2 regions of the Ectothiorhodospira sp. 9100 genome follow, and region 1 is predicted to be linked to the other one. Evidence: predicted binding sites of a transcription regulator. Region 1 holds the regulator's gene; the other holds the start of a gene.

Region 1 (4,153 bases):
TCTCGGGACTATTGCTGATTCTGGTGCTCGCCCTGGTGGTCGCCCTGGGTTTCTGGCTCTCCGAGAGCGCCCAGGAACAACGCGTGGTGCCGACTGCCCAGGTGGACCCTGAAGCCAATCAGTTCTTTGCCGAGGATTTCGTGGTCTGGAGCATGGATGCCTCCGGCCAGCTCAAATACCGACTCTCCGGCACCCGCCTGGAACAACGCCAGGGAGATCAATCCAGCCACGTGGAATCCCCGGTACTGATCATGGAACATCCCCCCGCTCCCGACTGGACCCTGCGTTCCGAACGTGGCTGGGTCTCATCCGGCGGCGATGAAGTGCAACTGCTGGGTCACGTGCAACTGGACCGCCCGGGGGCACCGGACCACCCTCCCATGACCATCACCAGCCGGGATGTGACCGTATGGACCCTGCCCCGCCAGGCGCACACCAATGCCCGGGCCCGCATGATGACCACCCACCGCGAGGCAGAGGGCGTGGGCATGACTTTGGACCTGACCCGGGATACCCTGGAACTTGAGAGCCAGGTGAGAGGCACCTATGTTCCGCACTGACATCTCCAAGAGGCTGCTGCTGACCCTCTTGCTGGCCTGGATGCCCGCCGCACACGGACAGCACAACCCTGACCTGCCCATCCGCATCGAGGCGGATCGCGCCAACCTGGATGACCAACGGGGGGTGAGCGTATACCAGGGCAACGTCACCATCACCCAGGGCGACACCGTCATTACGGGTGACGAAGTGACCGTGCATGCCCCTGATCGACAACTGGAGCGCATGGTCTCCGAGGGACGCCTGGCCACCCTGACCACGCGGGACGAGTCGAACCGGGAGGTTCGCGCCGAGGCACGACGCATGGAATTCTTCCCGGATGGGCCGCGTGTGGCACTCACCGGCGAGGCCCGGGTATGGCAGGGGGATGACGAATTCCGCGGCAGCCGTATCGTCTACAACCTGGAAGCCGCCACGCTGGAGGCCAGCACCGGTGACACGGGCCGCGTGGAGGCCATCTTCGCGCCCCGCGACCGCTCGGAGGACGGCGACACCCCATGAGCCGGCTGGAGACCGACAAACTGGTCAAGCGTTACCGGGCAATCAAGCCCGTGGACGGTGCCTCCATCGAGATCAACAGCGGTGAGGTGGTGGGCCTGCTGGGCCCCAATGGGGCCGGCAAGACCACCTGCTTCTACATGATCGTGGGCCTGGTGCCCTGCGACGAAGGGCAGATCCGCCTGGATGGCCGGGACATCACCCAGTTACCCATGCACGCTCGGGCCCGCATGGGCGTGGGCTATCTGCCCCAGGAACCTTCGGTGTTCCGCAAGCTTTCCGTGGCCGACAACATCATGGCCGTACTGGAGGTGCGCCGCGACCTCGACAAGGTCCAGCGCCAGGAAAAAATGGAATCCCTGCTTGAGGAGTTTCAGATCCAGCACATCCGTGACAATGCCGGCGTCAGTCTCTCCGGCGGTGAGCGGCGGCGCGTGGAGATCGCCCGGGCCCTGGCCACTGAACCGGCCTTCATCCTCCTGGACGAGCCTTTCGCTGGCGTCGACCCCATCTCCGTGATCGAGATCCAGCGGATCATCACCCATCTCACGTCACGGAACATCGGCGTGCTGATCACCGACCATAACGTGCGCGAGACCCTGGGCATCTGCAACCGGGCCTATATTCTCAGCGGCGGGCATATCATCAGCCAGGGTGCGCCGGAGGATGTATTGGCCGACCCGCAGGTGCGCCGCGTTTACCTGGGGGAGAACTTCCGCCTGTGAAACCCCATGCACTCACCGCAGGCAGGGTTTTCCGGGCACGGGTCCAATTTTTGCCGGCACACCGTATAATCTCCCGTGACAGCAATATTAACGTCGGGGGCCTGCCCCCGCCTCCATCATCAGGCATCACAGACTCGGGCTCCGGCCCGATGGCGCGCATCGTGCTATGTTGAAACCTTCCGTCCAGCTCCGGCTGGGTCAAAACCTGACCATGACCCCCCAGTTGCAGCAGGCCATCCGCCTGCTGCAACTGTCGACCCTGGAGTTGCAGGCACAGATCCAGGAAACCCTGGAAACCAACCCCATGCTCGAGGCCATGGAAGGTACGGAGGCGGATCAGGACACCGCCTCCGAGGAAACGCGCGAGCAGGACCCGGCCGACACCCGCGAGACTTCAGAGGCGGCCGAGGCCGCCGCCGAGACAGAAGGCAACGCCGAAGGCAGTCAGGAGCAGATCCCCGATGAACTGCCGGTGGACAGCAACTGGGACGACATCTACGATGTGCCCCCTTCAAGCGCCGGGCAGTCGGATCACGACGGGCGCGACGTGTTCGAAAACCAGACCGGGCCCTCGGAAAGCCTGCATGAACATCTCATGTGGCAGGTGCATCTGTCGTCCATGAGTGAGCGTGACCGGGCCATCGCCTTGACCATCATTGACTCCATCAACGAAGACGGCTACCTGGCCGAACCCATCGAGCAGATCCATGCCACCCTGGCCGAAGACCGGGAAATGGATCTGGAACTGGATGAGGTGGAGGCCGTACTGAACATGGTTCAGCACCTGGACCCGGTGGGCGTGGGCGCGCGGGATCTGGCCGAGTGCCTGAGCCTGCAACTGGCACAGTTTCCGGATGAGACGCCCTGGCTGGCCCAGGCCCGAATCCTGGCCCGTGAACACCTGGATGCCCTGGGTGCCCGCGATTATAAGGGCGTGCAGCGGCGCCTGGGGCTGGATGATGGCGAACTGCAGCAAGTGATCGCCCTGATTCAGACACTGAACCCGCGCCCGGGCGGGCTCATCAGCAGCAGTTCGCCCGAATACATCATCCCCGATGTCTTCGTACGCAAGCGAGAGGGCCGCTGGCAGGTGGAGCTCAACCCGGAAATTGCGCCGCGGTTGCGGGTGAACCCCCTCTATGCCAGCTTTGTGCGCCGCGCCGATTCCAGTCAGGACAACACCTACATGCGCAACAGCCTCCAGGAGGCCCGCTGGTTCATCAAGAGCCTGCAAAGCCGCAACGAGACCCTGCTGCGGGTGGGCACCGCCATCGTCGAGCACCAGCGCGCCTTTCTGGAATATGGCGACGAGGCCATGAAACCCCTGGTGCTACGCGATATCGCCGAACAACTGGAGATGCATGAGTCCACCATCTCCCGGGTGACCACCCAGAAATTCATGCATACCCCCCGGGGCATCTACGAATTCAAGTATTTCTTTTCCAGCCATGTGGGCACGGCAGACGGCGGCGAGTGTTCAGCCACCGCGATCCGCGCCATGATCCGCAAGCTGGTTGCCGAAGAGCCTCAGGGCAAGCCCATGAGTGACAGCAAGATTGCCCAGGTCCTGGTGGATCGTGGCATTCATGTGGCACGACGCACCGTGGCCAAGTACCGTGAGGCCATGGCCATTCCGCCATCCAACGAACGCAAGCGGCTCGTCTGACATCAACCGCGAAGCCGTCTTGATCATCACCCATCCCTAAGGAGTCATCTTATGCAGATCAACCTCACCGGTCATCACGTCGACCTGACCGACGCCCTGCGCAACTACGTTAACGAGAAGTTCGAGCGCCTGGAGCGGCATTTTGACAACGTCATCGACGTGCACGTCATCCTGACCGTGGAGAAGCTGCAGCAAAAGGCCGAAGCCAACCTGTTGCTCAGCGGTAACAGCATCCATGCCGAGGCCACCCACACGGACATGTACGCCGCCATTGACGCCCTGGTGGACAAACTGGATCGCCAGGTGGTGAAGCATAAGGAAAAGCTCAAGGACCACCACCGGGCGGAAGGCTCCCACCGCAACCATATCGAGTGAATGATTCATGAACATCGGTGATCTTCTCGCCCCCGAGCGGGTGCACTGCCAGACGGACGTGAGCAGTAAGAAACGTGCGCTGGAGATGCTGGGCGAGATGCTCTCCAATCATCTGCCCAAACTCACCCAGGGCGAAATCTTTGACAGCCTGCTGGCACGGGAGCGCCTGGGCAGCACAGGATTGGGGCATGGCGTGGCCATCCCCCATGGTCGTCTGGCCGGCGCCAGCGAGGCCTGTGCCGCCCTGCTCAAGCTGGAGAAGGGCGTGGACTACGACGCCCCCGACAGCGAACCGGTGGACATCCTCTTCGCGCTGGTGGTGCCGGCGGAC
Region 2 (4,153 bases), on a different contig from region 1:
GCGCGTGTGCCGACTGATAATCCATGGCCTCCACATGATCGTAGATGGCGATGGAGGCCACCTGGGTCTGACCGGGAATGTTGCCACCCACCATGATGATGACGCCAAATTCACCCAGAGTGTGTGCAAAGGAGAGCACAGCAGCGGTGAGAAACCCTCGTCTTGCCAGTGGAGCCACCACAGTGAAGAAACGATCCAGCGGCGAAGCCCGCAAGGTGGAAGCCACCTCCAGCACACGCTTGCCGGTCGCCTGGAAGGCATTGGTGAGTGGTTGCATGACAAACGGCAGGGAATAAATCATGGAACCGATGACCAGGCCGGTAAAACTGAAGGCCAGATGCTGGAAACCCATGGATTCTAGGGCCCCCCCCACCCACCCATGAGGTCCCAGCAAGAGCAAAAGATAAAACCCGAGCACGGTGGGGGGCAGAACCAGTGGCAACATGACCAGTGCTTCCACGACCACCTTGCCTCGCCATTGAGTGTGGGCAAGCCACCAGGCCACTGGTGCACAAAGCACCAGCAATATGGATGTACTGATGACCGCAAGCTTGAAGGTGACCCAAAGGGCCGTGACATCTTGGGGATATAACGATATCGGCATCATGGTATCCGAAGTAATCGGGGGTCAATGAAGGTCCTACCCGATGCCCGGTGCCCGATGCCCGGTGCAAAGGGTCGCTCCGGGCGTCGGGCAGGCATGACGGGTCAGGGTACGCTGTAACCTGCGGCTTCAATCATCCGCACGGCTTCCGGGCTCCGCATCCAGGCCATGAACTCCCGAGCCACATCCATGTCGGCAGCTCGCTTGAGAATCACCGCCTGCTGTTCGATGGGCTCGAATAACTCCGCGGACGGAATCCAGTGGGACCCAGGGATGGAGCCATCGTCGGCCTTGACCTGGGACAGGGCGACGAACCCCAGTTCCGCCGCCCCCGAGGCCACCTGACTGTAGGCCTGGCCGATGGACTGGGCCCGCGCCAGCCGACCCTCCTCGTTTAGTGCATCCCAGACACCCATGCCTCCGAGAATCTGCTGGGCGGCCACGCCATAGGGCGCATTTCTGGGGTCGGCAATGGTCAGAAAACGAAAATCTCCGTTGTGTAGCAAGGTTTCGGGGTCGTCCATGTAATCCGTCCGACTGGACCACAGGACGGGCACACCGACGGCGTAGGTGAACCGGGTCTCCTCCAGCGCCACGCCGTCCGTCACCAGTGTTTCCGGACGACGGGCATCGGCCGAGAAGAACAGATCAAAGGGCGCACCATTGCTGATCTGGGCATACAGGGCACCCGATGAACCGGCGCTGATGTGGATCGTGTGGCCGGTCTTTTCCTCGTAGGCGGCAGTCAGCGTTTGTGCAGTGCCGAGAAAATTCGCGGCCACGGCAGCTCGGAGTTCAGCGGCGGTGGCTGTTGTGATACCAATGCCCAGGAGAGTGGCAAAGACGACAAGTTGTACGGGTTTCATGGGTCATCCTCTGCTTGATTGGAATAGTAGACTTCAGTCGTTGACGGCCAACAGCACGTGGGAGGCCTTGATCAGGGCGCAGGCCTCGGCCCCCTGGGTGAGCCAGCCCTCGTCCAGGGCCTCGCGGGTGACGATGGCGGTGAGCACACGGCCATGACCCAGATCCAGCTTGACCTCCGCGTTCACCGGGCCGGCCTCCACGTGGGCGACAGTGCCCGGCAGACGGTTGCGAGCGGACACGCGCATGTCGCCGGTGACCTCGCCCAGGACCACGAACGAGGACTTGATCAGCACATGGACCTCCCTGCCCTGTTCAAGACCCAGCTCCTGCCCCGCCTCGTGAGTGACCACCGCGTGGATTGTCAGGCCATGGCCGATGTCCACGGTCACCTCATCGCTGACCGCGCCTTGAGTGATCCGGGAGACCTTGCCCTGATAGTGATTTCTTGCCGTCGTACGCATGGAGAGTTTCCTCATCAGTGTCCAGACATCCCCCAGTTGTTCGCCGGTGGATTGCGCCATTTGCTCCAGAAACGCCTGGTAGGCCTGTTCAGCCGACCGGTACTGGGCAATCACCTGTTCGCCATGGGCCGTGAGCCGGGTGCCGCCGCCATGGCGTCCCCCCGCCTGGCGTTTCAGCAGGGACTGATCAGACAGGTTGTTCATGGCGTCGATGGCATCCCAGGCCGCCTTGTAGCTCATGCCGATGGCACGCGCGGCCGCCGAGATGGAGCCGGTGGCCGCCACCTGCTCAAGCAGCTGAATCCGGGCGCTGCCCAGAAAGGGCTTGCCTTGCAGCTTGAACCAGAACTGACCTTCGATTTCCGGTTGCATGGGGGACCTTGTGGGTTGTCGTTATGTTTTTCTGTATATAACGCATGACATGCGGCCGGGGAAAACGCACTGCGTGTCGGATGATCATTATGCGAATTTCGGGCCAGCAGGCATTATATTTTTAACCTATTGTTTCTAATATTATTTATAGTCCCAAAAAACAAATAGCGGGATGTGGATTTTGCTACAAACAAGGACACGGTGCCGGTTCCGCCCCTCACCCCAACCCCTCTCCCCGCTGGGGAGAGGGGCCTATACCATCTCTTGGACAGGGGGTTGCTCCCTTCTCCCCTCGGGGGAGAAGGGCCGGGGATGAGGGGTGTGGCGGGCACGGTGCCGGTTTCGTCCCTCATCCCAACCCTCTTTCTCAGGGTTTCAAAAAAATCAAAAAAAAAGGGGCGGATGGGCTTGCACCTTGCAAGACCCATCCGCCCCTTGGTTGCCCTCTACCGCCAGCGGGAGAGGGTTTTCGGGTAACGTACGGTTTACTTCAGATCAAAACGATCACCGTTCATCACCTTGGTCCAGGCCTTCACGAAGTCCTTGACGAACTTCTCCTTCGAATCGTCCTGGGCATACACCTCGGCGTAGGAACGCAGGATGGAGTTGGACCCGAAGACCAGATCCACCCGGGTGGCCGTCCACTTCACGTTGCCGCTCTTGCGATCGACGATCTCGTAGAGGTTGTTGCCCTTGGGCTTCCAGGTGTTGGCCATGTCGGTCAGGTTCACGAAGAAGTCGTTGGTCAGCACCCCTTCCCGATCCGTGAAGACCCCATGCTTCGTGCCACCATGGTTGGTGCCCAGTACCCGCATGCCGCCGACCAGCACGGTCATCTCGGGAGCGGTCAGGCCCATCAACTGCGTGCGGTCCAGCATCATCTCCTCGGCAGAGACCACGTAGTCCTTCTTCAGCCAGTTGCGATAGCCATCGTGAAGGGGTTCGAGCACGTCGAAGGATTCGGCGTCGGTCATCTCCTCGGTGGCATCGCCACGACCCGGTGCGAAGGGCACCGCGACATCGAACCCGGCATCCCGGGCGGCCTTTTCCACTGCGGCCGTGCCACCCAGCACGATCAGGTCGGCCAGGCTCACCGGCTTGCTCAGGCCGGACTGGATGCCTTCCAGCACCCCCAGCACCTTTTGCAGACGCTCGGGCTCGTTGGCTTCCCAGTCCTTCTGGGGGGCCAGGCGGATGCGGGCACCGTTGGCACCGCCCCGGTAGTCGGAGCAGCGGAAGGTGCGGGCGCTGTCCCAGGCGGTGGTGATCAGTTCCGAGGCGCTCAGACCGCTATTGAGCAGCTTATCCTTCAGATCTGCCACCTCGGCATCGCTCAGGGTGTAGTCCACCTTGGGCACCGGGTCCTGCCAGATCAGGTCTTCCTGAGGCACTTCCGGGCCCAGATACCGGCTCTTGGGACCCAGGTCACGGTGGGTCAGCTTGAACCAGGCGCGGGCGAAGACCTCGTTGAAGTATTCCGGATCGTTGTAGAAACGCTCGGAGATCTCACGATAGATCGGATCCTTGATCATGGCCATGTCGGCGTCGGTCATGATGGGGTTGTAGCGAATGGAGGGGTCCTCCACGTCCACCGGCTTGTCTTCTTCCTTGATGTCCACCGGCTCCCACTGCCAGGCACCCGCCGGACTCTTTCTGGACTCCCACTCATGTTCAAAGAGCATCTTGAAGTAGCCGTTGTCCCACTGGGTGGGATGGGTGGTCCATGCACCTTCGATGCCACTGGTGATGGTGTCGCGCCCAAAGCCCTTGCCCTGGGGATTGCGCCAACCCAGGCCCTGCTCTTCCACATCGGCCGCTTCCGGGTCAGGGCCCAGCTTGGAGGCATCGC

Evidence for each region. The regulator sigma-54, encoded in region 1, starts transcription at its own class of promoters, with help from an activator protein. The targets are predictions, from matches to a motif close to TGGCANGNTNCNTGCTT.
Region 2: a site for sigma-54 is predicted at 2,394-2,410, ahead of LPW29_RS10505 (TOBE domain-containing protein). Genes of this name have one in related genera too.

Annotation. Positions count from the first base shown of each region.
Region 1 covers NZ_JAJNAN010000005.1:72,626-76,778, forward strand. The annotation lists gene lptC (LPS export ABC transporter periplasmic protein LptC) at 1-560, shown strand, start outside; gene lptA (lipopolysaccharide transport periplasmic protein LptA) at 547-1,059, shown strand; gene lptB (LPS export ABC transporter ATP-binding protein) at 1,056-1,781, shown strand; gene LPW29_RS03135 (RNA polymerase factor sigma-54) at 1,948-3,447, shown strand; gene hpf (ribosome hibernation-promoting factor, HPF/YfiA family) at 3,499-3,822, shown strand; gene LPW29_RS03145 (PTS sugar transporter subunit IIA) at 3,830-4,153, shown strand, end outside.
Region 2 covers NZ_JAJNAN010000032.1:1,799-5,951, forward strand. The annotation lists gene modB (molybdate ABC transporter permease subunit) at 1-607, opposite strand, end outside; gene modA (molybdate ABC transporter substrate-binding protein) at 709-1,470, opposite strand; gene LPW29_RS10505 (TOBE domain-containing protein) at 1,504-2,304, opposite strand; gene katG (catalase/peroxidase HPI) at 2,790-4,153, opposite strand, start outside.